DNA from 4 places in the Devosia rhizoryzae genome. Region 2 is predicted to be linked to each of the others. Evidence: predicted binding sites of a transcription regulator. Region 2 holds the regulator's gene; each other region holds the start of a gene.
What was found. The regulator LexA, encoded in region 2, represses DNA repair genes until DNA is damaged. The targets are predictions, from matches to a motif close to TGTTCNNNNTGTGTTCNG.
Positions count from the first base shown of each region.

Region 1: a site for LexA is predicted at 1,424-1,441, ahead of radA (DNA repair protein RadA). Genes of this name have one in related genera too.
Region 3: a site for LexA is predicted at 1,459-1,476, ahead of parE (DNA topoisomerase IV subunit B). Genes of this name have one in related genera too.
Region 4: a site for LexA is predicted at 1,391-1,408, ahead of ruvC (crossover junction endodeoxyribonuclease RuvC). Genes of this name have one in related genera too.

Region 1 covers NZ_CP068046.1:1,700,552-1,704,109, forward strand. The annotation lists gene alr (alanine racemase) at 1-681, shown strand, start outside; gene JI748_RS08445 (hypothetical protein) at 682-843, opposite strand; gene JI748_RS08450 (hypothetical protein) at 856-1,047, opposite strand; gene radA (DNA repair protein RadA) at 1,496-2,902, shown strand; gene JI748_RS08460 (CvpA family protein) at 3,020-3,558, shown strand, end outside.
Region 2 covers NZ_CP068046.1:1,225,898-1,229,455, forward strand. The annotation lists gene JI748_RS06135 (MFS transporter) at 1-169, opposite strand, end outside; gene JI748_RS06140 (TetR/AcrR family transcriptional regulator) at 228-827, shown strand; gene uvsE (UV DNA damage repair endonuclease UvsE) at 824-1,858, opposite strand; gene lexA (transcriptional repressor LexA) at 1,942-2,655, opposite strand; gene JI748_RS06155 (molybdopterin molybdotransferase MoeA) at 2,742-3,558, opposite strand, start outside.
Region 3 covers NZ_CP068046.1:1,452,254-1,455,811, reverse strand. The annotation lists gene parE (DNA topoisomerase IV subunit B) at 1-1,338, opposite strand, end outside; gene JI748_RS07250 (ATP-binding cassette domain-containing protein) at 2,026-3,540, shown strand.
Region 4 covers NZ_CP068046.1:294,793-298,350, forward strand. The annotation lists gene JI748_RS01440 (YebC/PmpR family DNA-binding transcriptional regulator) at 1-230, shown strand, start outside; gene JI748_RS01445 (GGDEF domain-containing protein) at 275-946, opposite strand; gene ruvC (crossover junction endodeoxyribonuclease RuvC) at 1,453-1,959, shown strand; gene ruvA (Holliday junction branch migration protein RuvA) at 1,956-2,573, shown strand; gene ruvB (Holliday junction branch migration DNA helicase RuvB) at 2,570-3,558, shown strand, end outside.

The DNA.
Region 1 (3,558 bases), 470 kb from region 2:
GAGCGCATCGAGCGCCTCGGCTATGCCCCGCAGATGGTGATGAGCCACCTTGCCTGCGCCGACCAGCCCAACCACGAGAAGAACCGCACCCAGCTGGCGCTGTTCGGCTCGGTCATCTCGCAGTTCCCCGGCATCCCCGCGTCACTCGCCAACTCGGCGGGCCTGATGACGGGCCGCGACTACCATTTCCAGATGGTTCGCCCCGGCATCGCCTTGTTCGGCGGACGCGCCGTGAGCGGCCGCAAGAACCCGATGGCCCCGGTGGTGACGTTGCACGTGCCCATCCTCCAGATCACCGATGGGCGCATCGGCGAAACAGTGGGCTATGGCGCCAACTACACCCTCAACCGCACCAGTAAGCTGGCGGTCCTCGGCTATGGCTATGCCGATGGGCTCCTGCGCTCCCTATCGGGCAGCAATTCGCGCCCCGGCGGCAAGGTCTTCATTCGCGGCAGGGTCTGCCCCATCATCGGCCGTATTTCGATGGACCTGACCATCGTCGACGTCACCGACCTCGGCGGCGATCTGCCCAGCCCCGGTGAGGGCGCCGAAGTGTTCGGGCCCAATGTCAGCGTCGATGATCAGGCCGATGCCGGCGGCACCATCGGATATGAGCTGCTCACGAGCCTCAAGGGCCGCTACTCGCGCAACTATGTCGGCACCGGCGAACTGCCCGAATAGCTAGTTCGACGTGCTGACCGCAGGCGTGTCTTCGCCCGTATCGCCGGGTAGCACGCCGCTTTGCTGGATGATCACCCAGGCGATCGCCGCGATCAGAGCCACCACGAAGGCGATGATGACGATGCGGGCAACGCCCCGGTCTTCCCGGCGTTTTTCAGCCATCTCGGCCTCCCGTTACGGATTGTTGCCGGTGGTTTCGGCCGGTTCACCGGCCTTGCCGGCGGGCAGCGCGCTCTGTTCGGCAGCACTGTTTGCCGTCGCAGCGCCGTCGGCATTGGGCGCCTGATTGTTGGACGTGAACACCACGCCCACAAAGATGACCACCACGACAGCGACGACAATGGCGATGATGACGTTTCGATTCATGGCAAAGCTCCGATTGCTGGAGCTTCAATCCGCGCCGGGTAAGCGGGTTCCATGGCTCATGAGCTCTGCCCATATCCTCTTTATCCCCGCCCACCCCGCCATGCGCTAATCTCCCCCGCATCAGCCGGATGGAGATGGGGTTGCAACGATCAACCGTCCGGCGACAGTCGGGAAGGGTCTTTATCGTTGAGGATCCTGGGTCCGCGGACGGGGCTTGAGTAATCATCCCCTAAGACGCTGCCTGCCAGAAAACCCGGCGCCCCGAGACGAGCTTCGTCTCACATACTAAACTACTCACGAGACGAAAGCCGTCTCGGGGCTCCATCATCTGCCGCAAACCCGGAGGTTCAGCCGTCCGGCCCAAGAGCATGTCTGCAGTTCCCTTTTTGTTCTTGCATCCCTTCCACGGCCTCGGCTAAATCACCCCACCCACAACAGGATCCGCCCCTTGGCCAAAACCCGCTCGACCTTTGTTTGCCAATCCTGCGGTGCGGTCACCACGCGCTGGCAGGGGCGGTGCGATGCTTGCGGCGAGTGGAACACCATTGTCGAGGAACTGGTCGATTCCGGCGTCGGCGCGGGTCCAAAGGCCGCTAAGTCCAATGGCCGCCCGGCCAATCTCGTGCCGCTGTCCGGCGAAACGGAAAGCGCTGCCCGCGTCGTCACCGGCCTTGCCGAGCTCGATCGCGTCACCGGCGGCGGCTTCGTCAAAGGCTCCGCCCTCCTGGTCGGCGGCGATCCAGGGATCGGCAAATCGACGCTTTTGCTGCAATCGGCGGCCGCTCTGGCCAACAAGGGCAAGCGCGTCGTTTATGTCTCAGGTGAAGAAGCGGTGGCTCAGGTGCGGCTGCGCGCACAGCGGCTGGGGCTCGGCGAAGCCGATGTGCTGCTCGCCGCCGAAACCAATGTCGAAATCATTCTCGCAACGCTCGAAAACGGAGCCCCGCCCGATCTCGTCATCATCGATTCGATCCAGACGCTTTGGACCGACCGCGTCGACTCGGCGCCCGGCACCGTGACCCAGGTGCGCACCTCGGCCCAGGCGCTGACCCGCTTTGCCAAGAAAAGCGGCGCCGCGGTCGTCCTTGTCGGCCACGTCACCAAGGACGGTCAGATCGCTGGTCCGCGCGTCGTCGAGCACATGGTCGATGCCGTGCTCTATTTCGAAGGCGATTCGAGCCACACGTTCCGCATCCTTCGCGGCGTTAAAAACCGCTACGGCGCCACCGACGAGATCGGCGTCTTCGCCATGACCGAGCGCGGCCTCGAACAGGTTGCCAACCCCTCGGCCCTGTTTCTTGACCAGCGCGACAAGGACGCCGCGGGCTCCGCCGTCTTCGCCGGCATGGAAGGCACGAGGCCGCTGCTGATCGAAATCCAGGCCTTGGTCGCGCCTTCTCCCCTCGGCACGCCGCGACGCGCCGTGGTGGGCTGGGATTCCTCGCGCCTCTCCATGGTTCTGGCAGTTCTCGAAACCCGCTGCGGCGTCCGCATCGGCGCCAATGACATTTATCTCAACGTTGCCGGCGGGCTCAAAATCAACGAACCGGCTGCCGACCTCGCGGTCGCCGCGGCGCTGATCTCTTCGCTCACCGGTTCGCCCCTCCCCGCCGACGCCGTGTATTTCGGCGAAATCTCGCTGGCTGGCGGCGTGCGGCCCGTGGTGCATGGTTCGCTGCGCCTGCGCGAGGCGCAAAAGCTCGGCTTCGGCTCGGTAGTCACCGGCAAGCTCGGCAATGCCGATCGCAACAGCGCGCTCGATGTTACCGAATATGGTCAGCTCGCCGACATGGTCAGCAGCATCGCCGCGGCCGGCAAGCGGCCGATGCCGGAGCCTGAGCCCGACGCATGGTAAACGAACGGTTTCCGGGGACATCGTTGCTCCTGCCCTGCCCCGCCCTTGGCAGGCCGGGGCAAAGTCGTTAAAGGTCCGGAAACAAGCCGACGCGGCGAAGAATTTAGGCGAAAAGATATGCTGACAGCGTTCGACGTTGGTGTGGGTGTTCTGGTGCTGATTTCGGCGATCCTCGCCACGGCGCGCGGATTAACCCGCGAAGTGCTGTCGCTGGCCACCTGGGCTGGCTCCGCCGCCATCGCCGTCTACATGTATCTCTACCACCCGGACATCGCGCAGCAGTACATTGCCGAGGAAGTGGTCGCCAATATCGCCACCGTGGTCGTGACCTTTATCGTCGCGCTGATCGTGCTCCACCTGCTCACCATGCGCATCGCCGATTTTGTCGTCGACAGCCGCATCGGGCCGATTGATCGCACCCTGGGCTTTGTGTTCGGCGTGCTGCGCGGCGTGTTGATCGCCATCGTCGTCACCATCTTCGGTCTTTGGCTTTTGCCAAACAACCTGCCCGATTGGGCCGCCAACTCGCAGTCGCTGCCCTATCTGCGCGACATGGGCAACACCCTGATCTCGATGCTGCCCGAAGGGCTTGAACAGCAGGTGACCGATGTTCTCCAGGGCGGCGGCGGCAACCTGACCGACGACAGCGAAGCGCC
Region 2 (3,558 bases):
TGGCGCTGAGCGACCAGAATGCAAGGAGAGCGCCGATCTGGCTAACGCTTAGCCCTTCCAGCTCGAAGAGCGCGGTGTAGATGGCATAGGCCAGCATGCAGTCGAATAGGAAAGCATAGGAATAGTAGAGCACGAGGAACCGGCGCAGCGGGAGCAAAGGTCTGGACATGGCCGCAGTTCCATTTCAGAACGCCAGGTGAGTAACCCTGCCGAGTTGCTGGGTCAATATGTTTCAGAATGATCGGTTTGAAATGGCGCGGCCACGGCTTTATGTGCGGGACGAGGTGATCGACAAGGCGATGGAGCTCTTCTGGCGACAGGGCTATGAGGGCGCGCATTTGCAGGCGCTGGTCGAGCATACGGGGCTCAACCGCTTCAGCCTCTACAAGGAATTCGGCGGCAAGGCGGGCCTCTACGAGGCGGCGCTGGAGCGGTTCTTGGGATTATTGCTGGCGCAATATCGGCAGGTGCTGACGCAGGCGCCGCTTGGGCTCGAAAATATCGAGGCGGTGCTGAAGAGCCTGCAATATGGCAGCCAGTATTATGGGTGCTTCATGCTCAACACCTTGACGCAGAAGGATACCGTGCCGCCGGGGGCGTTCGAGAAGGCCGTGGCGGCATCGGAGGAAATTGAGGCGCTTTACCATGGCAATCTGGTCAGCGCCGCAGCGCGCGGGCAGGTGAATGCCGGTGCGAGCCTGTCGGGCTTGGGCAAGATGCTGCAGACGCTCGACCAGGGGCTGCATATCCAGGGCCTGGCCGGCACCAGCGATGCACAAAAGGATCGCGTCATCGCGGCGGCAATGACCTTGCTCCGGGCGACTTAGGCGCTTTCGCTTTCCATAAGGCTTTCCTGCTCGCCTTCCAGCGCCTTCTGCTGCGCCGGAAAGAGGCCGAAGCGGGCAGCGACGTCGGGCGCGTAACGCAGGAGGTCGGGCCGGAGCTTGATCAAAGCCAAGTCCTTCGATTTGGCTTCCAGCATGACGTCGAACTCCAGGCCTTTGGCGATGCGCATGAAGGAAATGAACTCGAAGGGCTGCACGAAATCGGCGTGGCCGGTCCAGACGGGAGCGACGATCACCGTCTCGGCCTTGCCGGTCTTGCGGTTCTTGCGCGCCAGCTGGCGCAGCTCGGTGCGGGGTGAGGAAAAATGAACTTTCGGGCGCACCTCCGAAGGCCAAGTCGCCAGCATGCTGGAGAGCGCGTCGCGCAGATCGAGGCCCTCGGGGTTGAGGCACCAGAAATGCTGATGATCGAAGATCAGCCTTACGCCAGTGTGTTCGTGGACATAGAGCGTGTCGGCACAGGAAAAGCGCAGGTCGTCGTTTTCAAGCACGAGGCGGCGGCGCACCGGCTCGGGGAGGGTGGGCCAGGTCTCGACCCAGCGCTGCCGGGCCGCGATCTTGTCATCATAGACGCCGCCGACATGGACCACCATGACCGCTTCTGGTCCAAGGCCCATAAGGTCGAGCATTTCAGCCTGGCTCGTGAGGTCCCAGATGCTTTTGCGCACCAGTTCCGGGTCGGGGCTGTTGAGGACGATGAACTGGCTGGGGTGAAAGGAGAGCCGCAGGCCAAGCTCGCGCGCCCGCTTGCCGATGATTGCGAGATCTCCTGCGCAGTCCTGCACCATCGAGTGGAACTGCGGCATGTCGGGGTGGGTGGCATAAGGCGCAAGGTCAGAAGACATGCGGTACATGCTGATCTGGTGCTTCACCAGATAGTCGAAGATATCCGAGAGATACCCCAGCGAGACACGAAGATGGGGGTTGGATTGCGAGCGACGCGCGTCGTTGCTTTTGAGCGCAGGGTTGCCCAGCACCTTGACGGGAAAGCCGAGCTTGAGGAGATTGGACATTCACATTGCCTCCGAGGAGGGAATGCACGACTCTTTACGCCGTTCCGAAATGATAGAGCCGGGCGAACCCGGCTCGAAGCATTCTAGTACTTGCGCAGAAGGCCAATGAGACGGCCCTGAACCTTGACGCGATCAGGCGGGAAGATGCGGGTCTCGTAGGCGGGGTTGGCCGCTTCCAGCGCCACGGTATTGCCCTTGCGGCGCAGGCGCTTAAGCGTTGCTTCCTCGTCGTCGACCAGGGCGACGACGATCTCGCCGGTGCCGGCCGTGTCCTGGCGCTTGATGACTACGGTGTCGCCATCGAAGATGCCGGCTTCGATCATCGAGTCGCCGCGCACTTCGAGCGCATAGTGGTCACCGGCACCCAGCATTTCCGGCGGGACCTGGATGGTGTGGGTGTGCTGTTCGATCGCAGAGATCGGCGTACCCGCCGCGATCCGGCCCATGACCGGGATCGAGACGGGGCGGGCATATTCTTCTGCCGCAACGCCGCGGGCCGGCGACGTGCTGAGCTTGCCCAAGCTGCCTTCGATCACCGACGGCTCGAAGCGCGCCTTGCGGCCACCGAGCGAGGGGTTCATTGAATCGGGAAGCTTCACCACTTCCAGGGCGCGGGCGCGGTTCGGCAGGCGGCGGATGAAGCCGCGTTCTTCAAGCGCCGTGATCAGCCGGTGAATGCCGGATTTGGACGCCAGATCCAGCGCGTCTTTCATTTCGTCAAAGGATGGGGGGATGCCGCTTTCCTTCATCCGTTCATGGATGAACATGAGCAACTCGTGTTGTTTGCGCGTCAGCATCGGCCCGGCATCCTAGAATCGGAACATAGACAGAACGGTTATAATCGTTCCATTTATGTTCTGCAATGCCACAAATAAAACACGGGTCAGAATGCGTCGATCGACAGGGCTTCGACTATCGCGCCGGCCCCTTGACCGGAGTCATGCTCTGGCTGGGTGATCAGCATGTCGGCCTTGGACAGCGACGAGGTGTGGCCACTGTCGGTCTGCGCGATTGGGAGAAGGGTGGGGCCGCTTGTAGAGTGGACCAGCTGCGCGCGCATGAAGTGGCGGCGGGCGGTGTTTGGCGGGGTCGGTGCGGCGAGCGGCAGATGCCAGTGCGGCGGTTCGGCATAGCCGAGCCAGGCGCGCAGTGCCGGCTTGATGAAGACGATGGCGGTGACCAGCGCCGAGACGGGATTGCCAGGCAGGCCGAAGACCAGGGTCTTGCCGCGCATGCCGAACATCAGGGGTTTTCCCGGGCGCATGTTGATGCGCCAGAAATCGAGCGAGACGCCGAGGTCTTTGAGCACATCCTGAACGAGGTCATGTTCGCCGACCGAAGCGCCGCCGGTGGTGATCAACACATCCGGTTCGCTTGCAAAGGCCTCCGCAAGACGGGTGCGGAGCAGGTCGATGTCGTCGCCGATGATGCCGTGATCGGTGATGGTCTCGGCATAGGGCTTCAGCAGCGCGGCAAGGGCGAAGCTGTTGGAGCCGACGATCTGGTCGGGCCCGAGCGGTGTGCCTGGCACGACAAGCTCATTACCGGTGGCAACGAGACCGATGCGGGGACGCCTGGCGACGGTGAGTTCTGCGTGGTTTGCCGCTGCTGCCACGGCGATATGCATCGGTGTCAGCAGCGTGCCGGGCTCCAAAAGCGCCTGACCCGTAGCGAAATCGTTACCCTTCGGCCGAATGCTG
Region 3 (3,558 bases), 230 kb from region 2:
CTCCGCCCCCTGCGCCGCGTTCTGCGTGCAATCGGCGAGCTTGCCCGGCAGGCGCAGCTTGCGCGTCGCGCTCGCCCGGTCGATCTCCTTCTCCTTGCGGCGCCGCATCCGTTCATCGGCGCGCTCCAGGGCCCAGTCGAGCAGCTTGCCCGCCTGGTTTGGCGAGGAACCCAGCCAATGATCAAACGCATCCCGCAACGCGGTGTCGACGATGCGCGTCGCCTCGCCCGAAGCCAGCTTGTCCTTGGTTTGCCCGACGAATTCCGGCTCGCGCACGAAGACAGACAGCATTGCCGAGCAGCTCGTCAGCACGTCCTCGGCTGTCAGGTTTGCAGCCGCCTTGTTCTTGGTCAGCTCGGCATAATTCTTGAGCCCACGTAGCAGCGCCATGCGCAGGCCGGCTTCGTGCGTGCCACCGTCCGGCGTCGGCACCGTGTTGCAATAGCTCTGCACGCTGCCATCGCCCAGCGTCCAGGCGATCGCCCATTCCACCGAGCCATGGCTGCCGGGCCGGCCGCTCTTGCCGGAGAAAATTTCGTCGGTGATCCGCGTCTCGCCCTCGATCCGGGCGGCCATGAAATCCTTGAGGCCATCGGGATAGTGGAACACCGCCTTGGCTGGTACGTCGTCGCTGGCAAGGCTTTCGTCACAGCTCCAGCGCAGCTCTACGCCGCCGAAGAGGTAGGCCTTGGCGCGCGTCATGCGGAAGATGCGGCCAGCCGAAAAATGCGCCGTGGCACCGAAGATTTCGGGATCGGGATGAAAGCGCGTCGTCGTTCCGCGCCGGTTGTTTACACGGCCGACATTCTCGACGTCCTGCACCACCTTGCCGCGGGAAAAAATGATCCGGTGCAGCTGCTGGTCGCGCGCCACCTCGACCACCATGTCATCGCTGAGCGCATTGACGACCGAGACGCCCACGCCGTGCAGGCCGCCGGAGGTTTCATAGGCCTTGCTGTCGAACTTTCCACCGGCGTGAAGCACGGTGTGGACGATCTCGAGCGTTGATCTATTTGGGAATTTTGGGTGCTTCTCGACGGGAATGCCGCGGCCGTTATCGGTAACCGTTATGTATCCGTCCGCGCCCAGGTGCACCTCGATGCGGTTGGCGTGGCCGGCAATGGCTTCGTCCATCGAGTTGTCGATCACCTCGGCGAAAAGGTGGTGATAGGCATTGGTATCGGTGCCGCCGATATACATACCCGGACGCCGCCGAACCGGCTCAAGTCCTTCCAGGATCTCGATATCTGCCGCGCCATAGCTTGATTGCGCCGGGGCAGGGGCCTCCGGCTTGCTCTTGGGCTTGGGCGCCGCGGCGCTTCCGAAAAGATCAGACATGCACATTCCAATGCTTGTGCCCGAATCGGGCAAGGCTGATTTCTAGCATAACCCAGCGGTTTCCGCGGGATTGGGCCCGAACGCGCTTTCCACAGTTGAGGCGCGTCCTGGACCGTCAAGATGAACGAGATATGAACATCGGTTCATCTTCCATGTAGGCATGCCGGCGTCCCAAGATAAGGCGTCCGGTTTACCTCCTGTAAGTATCTCGAAAGCACTTTCTTAAGTGCCATCCGCTATACCAGTGCACATACGGTTTTTGTCTGGAGTTGCCGTATGCGAGCCGACCTTCCGAGTTTTGCGTACCAAGCGGATAAGGTTGTCTCGAAGTGTTTCGGGCCTGATGTCGGATCTAGTTTTGCGTACCGGCTGGCCACGTTTCGCGTCTCTCGCCTCGGTGCCTTGTTGGCCACCAGCGTGCTCTTCTTTTTCGCCTAAAACCTCTCTTGCGTTGCTTCGGCAGCGTGAGTTAGGTATTGGGGCGTCGTTAACACGAGGACTGGGGAGGGCTGCATGACTATTCTTTATACGCATCGTTCCCGTGGACCCGTCCACGCCCTGTGGCTTCCGCTGCAGGGCTGACCAGTTCTGGTCCGGACGTTCTGACACCTCCGACACCACTGGCCTGCCCACGTTAATGGCAATGGCGCTCGATCCGAGATCGCGCCGATCCAGTGAGTTTATCCCATGGGCATGATCAGCCTCCGCAATGCCGGCCACCGTGCTGGCGACCTTTTGTTCTCCAACCTCAATCTCGTCATCGGCGATGGCGACCATGTCGGCCTTGTTGCGCCAAACGGGCGTGGCAAGACCACGCTGCTGCGCGCCATGGCAGGGCTGACCGAGCTCAGCGAGGGGGAGATCACCCGGTCTCGCGGCCTCGCCATCGGCTATGTGCCGCAAGAAGTGCCCGAAGCTGGCCTGCGCCAGACCCTGACCGAATTTGTCGGCTCGGCCTTGGACGCAGCGGCCCTCGACAGCGAAGGCTGGCGGGTCGATGTGGTCATGGAAGAGTTCAGCATCCCGCATGACCTGCGCGACAAGTTTTTGGGCGAACTCAGTGGCGGCTGGCAGCGGATGGCGCTTCTCGCGCGCTGTTGGGTGACGCAGCCCGATGCGCTGCTCATGGACGAGCCCACCAACCACCTCGATCTTGGCCGCATCGCCATGCTCGAGCAGTGGCTGTCTTACGCAGCCAAAAACCTGCCGGTGATCATCGCCAGCCACGACCGTGCCTTTCTCGACACCACGACCAACCGAACGCTGTTCCTGCGCCCCAGCGAACAGGTCTATCTGCCGCTCGCGTATTCTGCGGCGCGCGCCGAGCTCGACCAGGTCGATGCCGCCGCCGAAGCGCAGCGCGAACGCGATCTGAAATATGCCAACCAGCTCCGCAAACAGGCGGCAAAGCTCACCAATGTCGGCATCAACTCGGGCAGTGATCTCCTGGTAGTCAAATCCAAGCAGTTGCGTGAGCGCGCCGAAAAGATCGAGACGCAGGTGCAAGAAGTGCATCGCGACCGCACCGGCCTTGTGAAGCTCGGCAATTCTGGCGCCGATGCCCGCGTCATGATGGGGTTCGAGAACCTTCCCGTCTCGACGCCCGATGGCAAGCCGCTCTTCACGATCGAGAAGCTGCACATCTTCCAAGGTGACCGAATCGTGCTGCTCGGCCGCAACGGCACTGGAAAATCGCAATTCATGCGCATCGTCACCGAAGCCCTCGGCGGCAAACCGGTGCCGGGCCTCAAGCTCAGCCCACAGATCGCTTCTGGCTATCTCGATCAGGCGTTGGCCTGGCTGCCGCTCGATCCGTCACCGCTCGATTACATCTTGCACCGCTTCGACGAAGGCGACCGCCGCACGATCGCGCTGTTGGCGGGCGCCGGCTTTCCGCCCGACCGGCAATCAAAGCCGATCCGGACCATGTCACTTGGGCAACGCGCTCGCCTGGCACTGCTGGCGCTGCGCCTCGCCAAGCCCAACTTCTATCTCCTGGATGAGCCAACCAATCACCTCGACATTCCCGGCCAGGAACAACTCGAGGACGACATCAGGGAGCAGGGCGCCACCACCATCCTCGTCACCCACGACCGCGCATTCCTGCGGGCGATTGGCACGAGGTTCCTGCTGATCGAGCGCCGCAAGCTGGTGGAGGTCGATGGGCCGGAAGAGTTTCTGGCGGAGATGGCGGAGGGGTAGGACGTTCTACCGTCGGTG
Region 4 (3,558 bases), 930 kb from region 2:
ATACGAGCTTCGAGGCCATGGCAGAAGTCGCGGCGAACCTCGAAAAGGTGCTGGGCGAAGCCGAGTCGGTGAAGGCGATCTGGAAGCCGCAGAACGAGACGCCGATCGATGCCGAAAAGGGCGCGACGCTGCTCAAGCTGATCTCGACGCTCGAGGAAGATGACGACGTGCAGAACGTTTATTCCAACTTCGACATGAGCGACGAAGACGCGGCAAAACTCGCCGGCTAAGCTTTCGAAACGCTCGCACAATCCCCGCTTCGGCGGGGATTTTTTTACGCTATGCGCAGGAGGTCGAGGGGAGCCTCGTCGACAACCTCTTCGATGTTGGAAGTGTTGCGGCCTGCATTCTTGGCGCCATAAAGGTACTGGTCGGCGAGGCGGAACAGTTCGGAGAACTTGGTGCGGTTTTCAAAGACCGCGCCGCCGATGCTGACGGAAAGAATGCGCTGTTCGCCATCGGGCATGAAGACGGCAAGGTTAACCGAGCGGCGGATGCGGTCGGCGATCTGGAGCGTCTGCTTCTTGTTGACGCCAGGGAGGAAAACGGCGAATTCCTCGCCGCCCATGCGGCCGACCAGATCTCCATTGCGCAGCACGGCGCGAATAGCGCGCGCGATCAGAGTAAGCGCCTCGTCGCCCTGGTCGTGGCCGTAAAGATCGTTGATGGCTTTGAAATTGTCGGCGTCGATCATCAGCAGCGCGCCGGCCGGTGCATGGGTGGGGTCGCGGAGCCAGTCGCTGACCTTGGTGGTAAACGCGCCGCGATTGAGGCAGGCGGTGAGGCTATCGGTGCGGGCGACGCGGCCGAGGCGGGCGTTGGCGATGGAGAGACTTCGCACCTTGCTGCTGAAATAATAAAACAGCGGCACGCCCAAAATGACGGGGAGGACGATGGAGCTGATCATCACCCGCAGCCGCACGTCGTCGGCGTAATCCTGCAGCATCCAGAGATTGAAGCTGATCGACGCTACAACGCACCCTATCGGCCCTAGCAGGGTCCAGCGGCGAACGCTTTTCCAGGTGTGAAGGGGGGCGAAGTTCCTCGAATGTGTCATGGTGGACCTATGCTATTTCGAGAGAGGGCGAAGTGTGGATTTTACGGAGTTGCGCTTCCTGGCTCTGTAAAAACCCCAACGGCGCGAAAGCGGTCCTGGTCGAGGAAGGCCGACGTTAATGATAGGGATAAGGTGAAGCGAGTGTGAACGGCGCTCCATCGGTTAAGTAATTGATTCTGCAGAGTGGCAGGAGTCGTCGCTGGACGTGTCTGACGCGTCTTGTCCATGTTGCCCTCGATGTCGTGCATTCCCGCTGAGGACGCTAGGTGCGTCGTCTCAATGAGTGGTTTTCCGAATCTCTGCAAATTTAAGCATTGCGTTAAAAGCTGTAGTTGTTGCCGGTTTGTTCACTTTGGTCTTGGTAGGGAGAGATAGGCCCGCTAGAAGGTTGATCCATGAGCAAACGCGTACGAATCATCGGCATCGATCCAGGGCTGCGGCGATGCGGCTGGGGCGTGGTGGACGCCATGGACAATCGCTTGAGTTTTGTGGCCGCCGGGACGGTGACGCCACCGACGGACGGGGCGCTGGCCGAGCGGCTGGTGGCGCTGGCGGCGGGGCTGGCGGAAGTGCTGATGGAGCATCGCCCCGATGAGGCGGCGGTGGAAGAAACCTTCGTCAATGCCGGGCCGCGTTCGGCGCTGATCCTGGGGCAGGCGCGCGGCGTGGCGCTGGTGACGCCGGCGCAGCATGGCCTCCATGTCGCAGAGTATGCGACCAATCTCGTCAAGAAATCCGTGGTGGGCACCGGACATGCCGAAAAGAACCAGGTCGAGCTGATGGTGCGGACGCTGTTGCCGACCGCCCAGTTCAAGGGTGCCGACGCCGCCGACGCCCTGGCCGTCGCCATTTGCCATGTGCATCACCGGGTCTCGCTCAAGCGCATGGGAGCCTATGCATGATCGGCAAGCTTAAAGGCATGGTCGATAGCTTCGGCGACGACTGGGTGCTGATCGACTGCGGCGGGGTTTGCTACGAGGTGTTCTGCTCGGGCCGCACGCTGCAGGCACTGCCGCGCGTCGGGGAGGCAGCGGTGGTGTTCATCGAGACCATCGTGCGCGAGGACCTGATCCGGCTTTATGGCTTTGCCAGTGAGGCGGAGAAGAGCTGGTTTAATCTCTTGACCACAGTGCAAGGCGTGGGATCGCGGGTGGCGTTGTCCATTTTGTCGGTGATGAGCCCGTCGGAATTGTCGAGCGCGGTGGCTTTGCAGGATAAGGCCATGGTCGGGCGCGCTAATGGGGTGGGGCCGAAGCTGGCGGTGCGCATCGTCACCGAGCTCAAGGGCAAGGTACCGGCGATCGGCGGGATCGATGCGGGAACGCTGGGGCTGCAGACGGCGCTGGGCGAGGGTGTCGCGACCAGCAATGTGGCCGATGCGGTTTCGGCGCTGACCAATCTTGGTTATTCGAGTGCACAGGCGTCGGCGGCGCTGGCGCGGGTCGTGGCCAAGGAAGGCGAGGATGCGGCGACGGAAAAGCTGATCCGGCTCGGACTTAGGGAATTGAGCATTTGACCGATCTTACCTCCGCTGCTGCCGGTCGCGACGAACCGCTCGACGTTGCGCTGCGCCCGTCCGGGTTTGCCGAATTTGTCGGACAGGCCGATGCGCGGGCAAATCTCGAGGTCTTTATCGAGGCGGCCAAGAAGCGCGGGACGGCGCTGGACCATGTGTTGTTTGTCGGGCCGCCGGGTCTTGGCAAGACGACGCTGGCGCAGATCATTTCCAAGGAGCTGGGCGTCGGCTTTCGGGCAACGTCGGGTCCGGTGATCGCCAAGGCGGGTGATCTTGCGGCGCTCTTGACCAATCTTGAAGAACGGGACGTGCTCTTCATCGACGAAATCCACCGGCTCAATCCGGCGATCGAGGAAGTGCTCTATCCGGCGATGGAGGACTTTCAGCTCGACCTGATCATCGGCGAGGGGCCGGCGGCGCGGTCGGTGCGGATCGATCTTGCAAAATTCACGCTGGTGGGAGCAACGACGCGGGCGGGGCTGCTGACGACGCCGCTGCGCGACCGCTTCGGCATTCCGGTGCGGCTCAATTTTTATACGCCGCAGGAGCTGGTGCAGATCGTGACGCGCGGCGCGCGGCTCATGAACATGCCGATGGCGCCCGACGGGGCGCTGGAGATTGCGCGCCGCTCGCGGGGCACGCCGCGTATTGCCGGGCGGCTGCTGCGCCGGGTGATCGATTTTGCGACCGTGGACGGCGCATCGGAGATCGACAGCAAGCTGGCGGACAAGGCGCTGCTGCGGCTCGATGTCGATGCGCGGGGCCTCGACCAGCTGGATCGGCGCTATCTGACGACGATTTCGGACTTCTATAATGGTGGGCCGGTGGGGATCGAGACCATTGCGGCTGCACTGAGTGAGCCGCGCGATGCGATCGAGGAGATCGTCGAGCCCTATCTCCTGCAGCAGGGTTTTATCCAGCGCACGCCGCGCGGCCGCATGTTGACGGCCATCGCCTTCCAGCATCTAGGGAAGGTGGTGCCGCA